Regions from separate parts of the Ochrobactrum sp. SFR4 genome, predicted to be linked through region 1. Evidence: riboswitches for the same ligand, from Rfam matches in the RefSeq annotation. Region 1 holds a riboswitch; each other region holds the start of a gene.
The links. Region 1 has a riboswitch for thiamine pyrophosphate ahead of thiB (thiamine ABC transporter substrate binding subunit). Riboswitches for the same ligand answer to the same signal wherever they lie in the genome.
Positions count from the first base shown of each region.

Region 2: another riboswitch for thiamine pyrophosphate. It lies ahead of HBA93_RS12880 (3-oxoacyl-ACP reductase); the one in region 1 lies ahead of thiB (thiamine ABC transporter substrate binding subunit).
Region 3: another riboswitch for thiamine pyrophosphate. It lies ahead of thiM (hydroxyethylthiazole kinase); the one in region 1 lies ahead of thiB (thiamine ABC transporter substrate binding subunit).

Region 1 covers NZ_JAAPBB010000008.1:126,848-130,125, forward strand. The annotation lists gene HBA93_RS11965 (YMGG-like glycine zipper-containing protein) at 1-32, opposite strand, end outside; gene HBA93_RS11970 (thiamine diphosphokinase) at 143-784, opposite strand; TPP riboswitch at 970-1,080, shown strand; gene thiB (thiamine ABC transporter substrate binding subunit) at 1,148-2,149, shown strand; gene thiP (thiamine/thiamine pyrophosphate ABC transporter permease) at 2,220-3,278, shown strand, end outside.
Region 2 covers NZ_JAAPBB010000010.1:10,584-13,861, forward strand. The annotation lists gene HBA93_RS12875 (LLM class flavin-dependent oxidoreductase) at 1-806, opposite strand, end outside; gene HBA93_RS12880 (3-oxoacyl-ACP reductase) at 806-1,585, opposite strand; TPP riboswitch at 1,650-1,748, opposite strand; gene HBA93_RS12885 (SRPBCC family protein) at 1,827-2,801, shown strand; gene HBA93_RS12890 (acetolactate synthase large subunit) at 2,839-3,278, opposite strand, start outside.
Region 3 covers NZ_JAAPBB010000011.1:76,530-79,807, forward strand. The annotation lists gene thiE (thiamine phosphate synthase) at 1-372, opposite strand, end outside; gene thiM (hydroxyethylthiazole kinase) at 359-1,171, opposite strand; TPP riboswitch at 1,232-1,327, opposite strand; gene HBA93_RS24195 (glycerate kinase type-2 family protein) at 1,372-2,655, opposite strand; partial or broken gene HBA93_RS24530 (NAD(P)-dependent oxidoreductase) at 2,836-3,278, opposite strand, start outside.

The DNA.
Region 1 (3,278 bases):
GTTACTGCGATCATAGAAAGACGTGATTTCATCTAAAGTTACTCCCGTTGAGGCTACTCACTTGCCATAATCTCCTGCATTTTATAGCAAAAAGAAGACGGCAACTATCAAAACAATTTACAGGTTTTTACGTTCAGTCACATCAGATTGAATCAATGGCAGGCGATGCGACTAAAATTGCCGCCCCTCCACCTAACGTCACTGTTAAGTTTTCTTTTACCCTATTTGAGAGCGTTAAAGAAGAGCCAAATGGTACAGTCACATTATCCAGTGGCCATTCGGCGCCGGAAATTGATAATCTGGTTAATGTCTCAAATCCCAGAATACTGAATAATGTCTCTTCCGGCAGGTCAAAACCGGTTTTCCCGTAGATCAGCGGTGTTGCTTCTTCATGGCCGCTGGAGAGAAATATTTTTCGTCCTCTATGTGCCTGCGCCACAGCCATGCTGAGATGCAGAAATGTATGATCTGTGCGCTCGCCGCCAAAAGCGCCGGCCAAAATCACTTCTGTTGCGCCGCGTTCATAGGCTTCATGCAATGCCAGCTCACCATCGGTCATATTTTTTGCAACGGGAAAGACCTGTCGCTCAACGTGTCCATATTGTGTGGCCAGTACCGTGTCTGTGGAATCAAAGTCACCGAGCCATAGTTCCGGTACCACGCCAAGGCCGGCCGCATGGCGCATACCGCTGTCTGCCGCCAAAACACGTGCACCGGCAATCTGCTTTTTCAGCCGCGAAGTGGCGGTCAGATCACCGCCGAGAAGAATGAGAAATTTTGACATGGTGTTGCATATCACGCTGTTTCACAGACCGGAAGCCTGGAGCGTGTCGCGTTTAATCGTACCTACTGTGCTCGCTCCGGATTTTTTAATTGCCGCATGTTCGCGGCAACTCAACTGAAACCATTTGAGCCCGACATGCTCTAACAATCCTCTTGCTCCGTAACGCTGTTTTATCCTATTGTCCGCCCGCTCTAACGGGGTGCCTTCGGTTTCCGAAGGCTGAGAGGCCGGTCTCCGGCTAACCCGCTGAACCTGATCCGGTTTGTACCGGCGGAGGGATTAGATGCTGTCCGGCTTCCGGCGCTCAATCCTTGGATCAATTCATAACCAGAGGAGAGCCCGCGCGGCTGTTATCTCATGCTTATCAGAAATCTACTTCTCACAACCGGTTTTCTGTCTGTTTTAAGCCTTGGTGTCAGTGCAGCACAGGCTCAGGATCTGACGATCTATACCTATGACAGTTTTACATCTGACTGGGGGCCGGGCCCGAAGGTTAAAGAGAATTTTGAAAAATCCTGCGGCTGCACTGTCAATTTTGTCGCTGTTGCCGATGGTGTGGCTTTGCTCAACCGCCTGAAACTGGAAGGCAAATCCACCAAGGCAGATATTGTTCTGGGGCTTGATACCAATCTTATTAATGATGCCAAAGCCACGGGTCTGTTCGCTCCGCATGGATTGGGCGATGTGAAAAGTAATGTGCCTGACAATTTTCAGGACGAGGTTTTCCTGCCTTATGATTACAGCTATTTCGCTGTGATCTATGACAGTGAAAAGCTAAAAAATCCGCCGAAATCCATGGCGGAACTGATTGACGGTGATGCTTCGCAGAAAATCATTCTGATGGATCCGCGCACGTCCACACCGGGCCTGGGCATGATGCTCTGGGTGAAAGATCTCTATGGCGACAAGGCTGCGGAGCAGTGGCAAAAGCTCAGCAAACGCGTGTTGACAGTTACACCGGGCTGGTCTGAGGGCTATGGCCTGTTCACCAAAGGTGAAGCACCGATGGTGTTGTCCTATACGACTTCTGCCGCCTATCACATGATCTCCGATAAAACCGAGCGTTATAAGGCGGTGACTTTTGAAGAAGGTAATTATCTCCAGATTGAACTGGCCGGCCAGACGATAAACGGCGCAAAAAACCCGCGCGCTGCAGAGTTTTTGAAATTCATAACCACAGCCGGTTTTCAGGATGTTATTCCGCAGACCAACTGGATGTATCCGGCCTATGACACATCTGCGCCGCTCGATGCGGCTTTTGATGCTCTGCCAAAACCGGATAAGAGCCTGCTGATTGCTTCTGAAACCGTTGCACAAAACCGCAAAGCATGGGTTGATGAGTGGCTGAAAGCCATGAGCCGCTAAGACACAACTGTCTATGACCTTGAATATGACTGCACCCGCCGCACCTGTGGCGGGGCAGCTACGGAGAAATATGCAGGCCTTCCGTTTTAAAACTGTTTCAGGCTTTATCGCGCTGCTTCTGCTGCTGGTTCTGACCGGCGGTGCTTTGCTGTCACTTGGCATTCAGGGGCTGCAATCCGATAGTGATGCTCTGGCCGCTTTTGACAGCTATTTATGGAATATTACGCGATTTACGTTGCTGCAGGCATTGTTGTCGGTTCTGCTCTCAGTGCTGTTTGCGTTGCCGGTTGCCCGTGCACTCCACGCCAATACCGCATTTCGCGGTCGCAAATTGCTGCTGCGCTTTTTCGCGGTGCCTTTGACATTGCCGTCCTTGGTCGCCGTCTTCGGCATTACCAGTATTTACGGGCGCAATGGTTTTATCGCACAAGGCAGTACGGCTTTGGGGCTGCCGCTGATACCGGATATTTACGGCCTGACCGGCATTTTGCTGGCACATGTATTTTTCAATATGCCGCTTGCGGTACGTTTGCTGCTTGCCAGTCTCGAATCCATTCCGCAGGATTACTGGAAACTCTCAGCGCAATTGGGTATGGGCGGTTTTGCTCGCTTCCGGTTGATCGAATGGCCGGTGATTGCCCGAAATCTGAGTGGTATTGCAGGGCTGATCTTCATGCTCTGCGCAAGTTCTTTTACCATTGTGCTGACATTGGGCGGAGGCCCCCGCGCGACTACGCTGGAAGTTGCCATCTATCAGGCCTTGCATTTTGATTTTGATCTGGCGCGTGCTGTTGCTCTCACACTCACCCAATTACTGCTGACTATTGGCGTTTTATGTCTGCTGCGTCTGACCGGCAAGCCAACCGAAGAAGGTCTGTCTCTGGCTACGACCAACCGTGATTATATTCACCACGGCAAATGGTCGAAAATCTCATCAGGTATCATTATCCTCTTTGCCACCCTGTTCATTGCTTTGCCTGTTCTGGGGATGGTTCTGTCCGGTCTGGGCTCTGATTTGTGGCGTTTGCTGAATGAAGCCGTGGTACAGCAGGCAATTATCACCTCGCTTTTGCTGGCTTTTGGCGCAGCCAGTCTTTGTGTCGTGTTGTCGCTTACGCTGGTCACTGCA
Region 2 (3,278 bases), on a different contig from region 1:
ACATAGGTCACCAGACCCGGCATCACCGGTATGCCTGCATCCCGCCCTGCCAGTTTTGCACGATGCTGAATATCGCGATAATAGTCTTGTGCGGCGAGCAGATCATAAGCCACCGCATAAATCGCCTCGGCTTTTTCTGCGGCCAAGGCTCTGCCCTGATCTGATGCTCCTGCCTGAAACAATACCGGCTGCCCCTGCGGCGGGCGCGGAATGGTCAGCGGCCCTTGCGTCGAGAAATGCTCGCCTTTGTGGTGGATCGCTCGTAAGCCGTCTTTACGGGCATAATCACCGGAGCGGTCACAGGTAATCGTATCAGCATCCCATGAATCCCATAGCTTCTGCACGGCTTCGATAAATTCTGCCGCACGGCCGTAGCGCCATTCATGTGGCGGCATACTCTCATAGCCATGATTGCGTGCTTCACTGTCAAACATTGAGGTCACGACATTCCAGCCGATACGGCCTTTCGATAAATGATCCAGCGAAGCCAGTGTCCGCGCCGCATGAAACGGCGTTGTGAATGTGCTGGATACCGTGCTGATCAGCCCGATTTTCTCGGTTACACCCGCTAATGCAGCCAGCAAAGTCAGCGGGTCGAAATAGCTGCGTGGTCCGTCCGTAATATTATCAATCGCATGCCAGTCGGCGAAGAAAATCGCATCAAATTTGCCGCGCTCGGCAATCTGCGCCAGATTTGTGTAATAGCTGATATCACTGAGTTGTTCGACGGCCGATTGCGGATGCCGCCATGCCGCGCGATGATGCCCGCAACCGAAGATAAACAGGTTAAGGTGCATTTCCCGCATCAGTTTTTCACCAATCCGCCGTCCACAACCAGATTTTGACCGGTTACAGAACGCGCCCATGGCGAAGCAAAGAACAGAGCCGTATCAGCAAATTCCGCAGGCGTGGTTACGCGGCGCAACGGCGTGGCAGAGGCTATATAATCAAACACTGCTTCCGGTGTTGCGGCAGAGGCATCGGTGGTACGTAACAGCCCGCCGGACAACATATTCACGGTGATGTTCTTTTCACCCAGATCCTGCGCCAATGTACGGGTCAGTGACAACAAAGCGGCTTTAGCCGCCGTATAATCATGATACGGCACAACCGGATTTTGAAACAGGTTGGTACCAATATTGATGATACGGCCAAAACCGGCCTGTTCCATACCGGCAAGTGCTGCTTGCGTTGTGTTCAGAGCACCGCGCACAATGCCCTCCATCTGCTGATTGATCTGCTCCCAGCTGATGACATCCGCATGAGCACGGGCATCGCCGTTAAAGCTGAAAGCCGGCAAAGCATTATTGACCACCGTTGTTACCGGCATACCAAAATACTGCTGCGCCTTGGCAAACATAGCCTGTACGGCTGTCATATCCGTCACATCGGCCTGCAGGGCCAGTGTCTTTTCCGGTGCTAGTGCTGCCAGTTCTGCAGCAGCATCTGCACTTGTGTGATAATTGATTACAACGCGTGCACCTTCACTTAAGAAAGCTTTCACAAGATCGCGTCCAAGACCACGCGCACCGCCGGTGACGAGAACAAGCTGCTGGTAGAGCGGAAGAAGGACTGGTTCAGACATGATAATTCCCTTGCCTTAAGAAATGGCCGGCCAAGGGAATAAGGGCTTGCACCGCAGTGAATACGGCTGGGCACACAGACATCCCTTCGCCAGTATGAGCTGGATCAGGTTCAACGGGTTTAAAATCTCAGCCCTGTAAAACAGGACACCCCGTGTCATTCCTCCAAGCTCTAGCAAGTTTATTTGGAAGGAACAAGCCTTGGCGGTTGTCCTGCCCGCCCAAGCTGGTTTAAGAACCCCTATGTCTGAAAATCATCAAGAACCTTCATCCGACCGTTTCTGGCTCAGTGTTTTCGCAACAACGCTCTATGCGGTGGTGCTTTACATCCTGATATGGCTGATACGGGAAGGCAGCGGGATGGCCTTTATCACCGGTCTGATCCTGATGCCGATGGCCATTACCAGCCTGCTGATCATTCAGATTGACCCGCAAGGCACTGGCAGTATCCGCAAGCATATGAAAACCGCTATGCTTTGCATGCTCGGCTTGATCCTTATTTCAATGATTATCTTTGGCGAGGCAGGTATTTGCGTGGCCATGGCTGCGCCGTTTCTTTTGGCGGGCACAGCGCTTGGTGTTTATGTCACTATGCGGCTTTTACGCAATTATCAGGCAAAACGCAGCGTCACATTTGTGATTGCCCTGCCCTTTCTCGCTCTGCCGCTGGAAAACCAAATCGAATATCAGGATCATTTCAGTTCGGTCACAACCGTGATTGAAATCAATGCCCCTGCTGATGTAATCTGGAACAATACGCTCGAAATCCCTGATATCCGCTCCGATGAATTGGGTATGACTTTCAGCCACAGCATTGTCGGTGTGCCGAAACCCGAAGATGCGCGGATTACCGGTTCCGGTGTGGGTGCCGTACGTCATTTGAAATGGGGCAAAGGCGTCAATTTTGAAGAAGTTATTACCGGCTGGCAGGAAAACCGTTATCTGCGCTGGGATTTCCGTTTCAGCGACACTTCAATCCCAAAAGCAGTGGAAGCGCATATCAGCGTCAACAGTGACTATCTGGGACTGGACTATGGTGAATATCTGCTGGAGCCAATTGACGAAAACCGTACGCGTCTCACGCTGAAAACCCAATACCGTATTGCAACGCCGATCAATATTTACTGCGACTGGTGGGGTCAGATTTTCCTCAATGATTTCCATTCCATCGTGCTGAATGTCATTAAGGAACGCTCGGAAAGCGCAGTTCAGGCTTGAAAGTGCGGCGGATTATAAACCCGCCGCCACTTTAATTTCAGATCATCGCTTCGATCAGGAACGGGCCTTTGCGCTTGCTTGCCGCAGCAAACAAATCAGCAAATTGTTCAGCTGTGGTGGCGCGTGCGCCTTCAACACCAACACCTTTGGCAAGGCTTACCCAGTCAATCGTCGGCTCAACCAGATCAAACATACGCTGCGCATTGCGTCCCGGTGCACCGGCTCCGACATTCTGCAATTCACCATGCAGGATCGCATAACGCTGATTGGCGAAAATGATGGTGATGATGTTCAGGTTTTCGCGGGCATGAGTCCACAGTGCCTGCATCGTATACATACCGCTGCCGTCTGCCTGTAACGCCACCACCTGACGGTCAGGACAGGCCACAGCTGCACCGGTTGCCAGCGGCAGACCGATACCGATTGCACCACCGGTCAGCTGCAGAAAGTCATGCGGCGCTGACTGATGTGTCAGAC
Region 3 (3,278 bases), on a different contig from region 1:
CACCACAACACTATCCGCTTTGGTGGCCATTTCTGCAGTCTGTACAGACAGACCAAGGATCATATCCGGCCCGATTTTAGCACGCACCTGCTCCGGCGAACCGTCATGCTGGCCGATATGTAAACCATCAGCGCCGACAACAATCGCAACCTCAACATTGTCATTGATAATCAGCTTGGCATTGGTACCTTCAAGCGCTGTTTTTAGCGCTTTGGCCGTTTCAAGCATCTCCTGCTGGCTGGCATCTTTGTCACGCAACTGCACCATTGTGGCACCGCCACGCACAGCTGCAATTACGGTTTCCACCATGCCAAAACTGCCGCAAAGCTCACGGTCGAGAACGAGATAGAGCGACAAATCAAACTGTTTCATAGAATCGTACCTTTGCCTGAGACTGGAATTGTGCGGGTGTGAGCGCATAAAGCGCATCGATAAAGTGAATTTGGAAACTGGCTGGCCCCTGCGCCTGCAATGCCGCCTGTTCTCCGGCCACCGCATACATGGCCAGAGCGGCTGCGGTCGCTTCCAAAGCGGAAGCCTTATGAGAAGCAACGAACGCACCGGTCAGGCAGGTCAGCGCACAGCCAAGTGCTGTCACTTGCGGCATCAGCGCTGAGCCGCCGTCAATACGCAAAGTGCTGTGGCCGTCGGTCAACAGATCATAAGCGCCGGTCACTGCAACAGTGCATTGATACTGCTGTGCCAGTTGTTGTGCCGCATGATGCGCACTACCGGCATCATCGCCGCTGTCTGCCCCTTTGCCCCGTGCGGAAAAACCTGCAAGGGTCAGAATTTCAGACGCATTACCGCGAATAATTGTTGGTTTCAGCGCCAACAGGGTCTGCGCCGCTTCTCTGCGGAAAGTGGAAGCAAAATGAGCTACGGGATCAAAAACCCACGGAATATTATGCGCATTAGCGGATGTGATCGCCGCAATCATCCCCTGCACCCAAAGCGGAGAGAGCGTGCCGATATTAATCGTGACCGCACCGCAGAGTTTGGCAAATTCTCCGGCTTCTTCCTGCGCATGCAGCATGGCAGGAGAAGCACCGGCAGCCAGAACCACATTGGCGGCCGTATTCATCGCTACGAAATTTGTGATGCATTGTATGAGAGGTTTCTGGCGTCGCATGGTTTCCAGCACAATGCCGAAATCCGGTAGATCTTTCATATCAGCCCTCCGCCACGGTGAGGGTCTGATACAGGGTGCCACTATTTCGCCTTGCGATAAGCGCCCTTTAATCTGACTCCCTCCGCCGGCATTATCCGGTTCAGGTTCAAAGGGTACTTCTCAGCCGGTATCATCCGGGCGCCCCTGTCTTTGATCGCTATTATGGCAGAGCAGGCACTACCTGTCCACCACCTGAAAGATTAGCTGATTAATATGGCACGGAAATCATTGACATTTGTACCGGTCGGCCCTGTCACAAACAGATCGCCACTTGCATGGAATGCGCTCCAGCTGTCATGCCCTGCAAGATATTGCTTCGCATCCAGCCCCAGCTCTGTCATGCGTTGAATTGTGCCTCCATCCGCGAAAGCACCGGCATTATTTTCCGAACCGTCTATGCCATCAGTATCCGCAGCCAAAGCGTGAATATTCTCAGAGCCAGCAATATTCAGCGCCAATGCCAGCATGAATTCACTGTTGCGCCCGCCTTTACCGGCTTTAGCACCGGAACCGAGCGTTACCGTTGTTTCGCCGCCGGACAACAACAACAAAGGTTGTCCTGCCTGACGATTACGCGCCTGATATTGTGCCATTGCCCCATGCATCAGTGCGATGTCTTTTGCTTCACCTTCAATCGCATCGGAGAGAATGAGTGTTTCAACGCTCTGTTCTTCAGCCAATCTTGCTGCGGCAGCCAGTGACTGTGCTGCACTGGCGATAATATGGTGGCTGTGGCGGGCAAATATTGCATCATCCAGCTGCGGTGCATCGGCTGCAGCGCTTTGTAAATGTGCCATGACCGTTTCCGGTAATTGCATCTTGTAATGGTCAATATATTTCAGCGCATCATGACGGGTTGCGCGATCGGCAATCGTCGGCCCTGAAGCGATCAGCGCCGGATCATCCCCCGGAATATCAGAGACAATCAGGCTGACCATACGGGCAGGCCCTGCAAGAGCAGCAAGCCTGCCACCTTTAATCGTAGAGACATGCTTACGGATAGCATTCATCACGCTGATCGGCGCACCGCTGGCAAGCAAAGCGGCATTGACTGCCTGCTCATCCGCCAGTGTCAGTCCCTCCGGTGGCGCAGGCAACAGAGCCGAGCCGCCGCCGCAGATCAATGCCACCACCAGATCGTCTTCATGCAAGTCTTTCAACGCAGCTTTCAACTGTTTTGCTGCTTCCAGTCCCGCTTCATCCGGCACCGGATGTGCGGCTTCCAGCACTTTAATAAAACCGCATTCCGCTCCATAGCCATAGCGAGTAACAACCACGCCCCGTGGCGCAGGATTTCCGGCCTCAACCCATAAAGTCTCAAAGGCTTGCGCCATTTGTGCAGAGCCCTTACCGGCGCCGATGACGATGGTTCTGCCCTTTGGCGCTTGTGGTAAATAGGGTTTGAGACAATGCAGCGGATCAGCCGCCTGAACCGCAGTGTCAAACAGGGATTGCAGGAATTGCCGTTCCTGCCCCTGTTTCAGTTTAATCTGTGCCCGTCCGATGCCCTGCGGCAACTGGCTGCCGCCATCGCTGTAACCGGCAGGTATTGCCCCCGCCGCATTGATGACACGGCGCTCGGTAATCGCTGCGAATATCTGATCAACCGCCTGTTTAGCCCCTGCAAGTCGTGACGGGTGGTCGGTATCTGCCGCCGCATGTGGCAGTAACAACATGGCTTCCGGATATTTTTTAGCCAGCGGTAAGTAAGGCGCTAGCGGCCCTGACAGCACGCCGTTTTTTTCAAACAGGTCAGCATCCACCGCAACATTGCGGATATAACCGCTCTGCATCAGACGATCCAAAGCCACAATATCTACGAGCTCACCACGGTCATAATTGATAACCATAGCACCCTCATTCATTGCAGACAGTACCGTATGGCTGACCAGTCCCTGATTGCTGTAGCGCCCTGTCTCCTTGTTCAGCGCGCCAAGCCCCAGATGCACACTCAGCACATCAGCATTTTGCGCAGCGGTTTCGGGTGTTGATGCATAGGCATAGCCCTGACTTTCAATCCACTGACGATGATGTTCGCGGGCATAAATAGTGACATGCATAGCAAAGGCTTTCGCCAGTTTTGCCACTTCCATGCCAATATTACCGC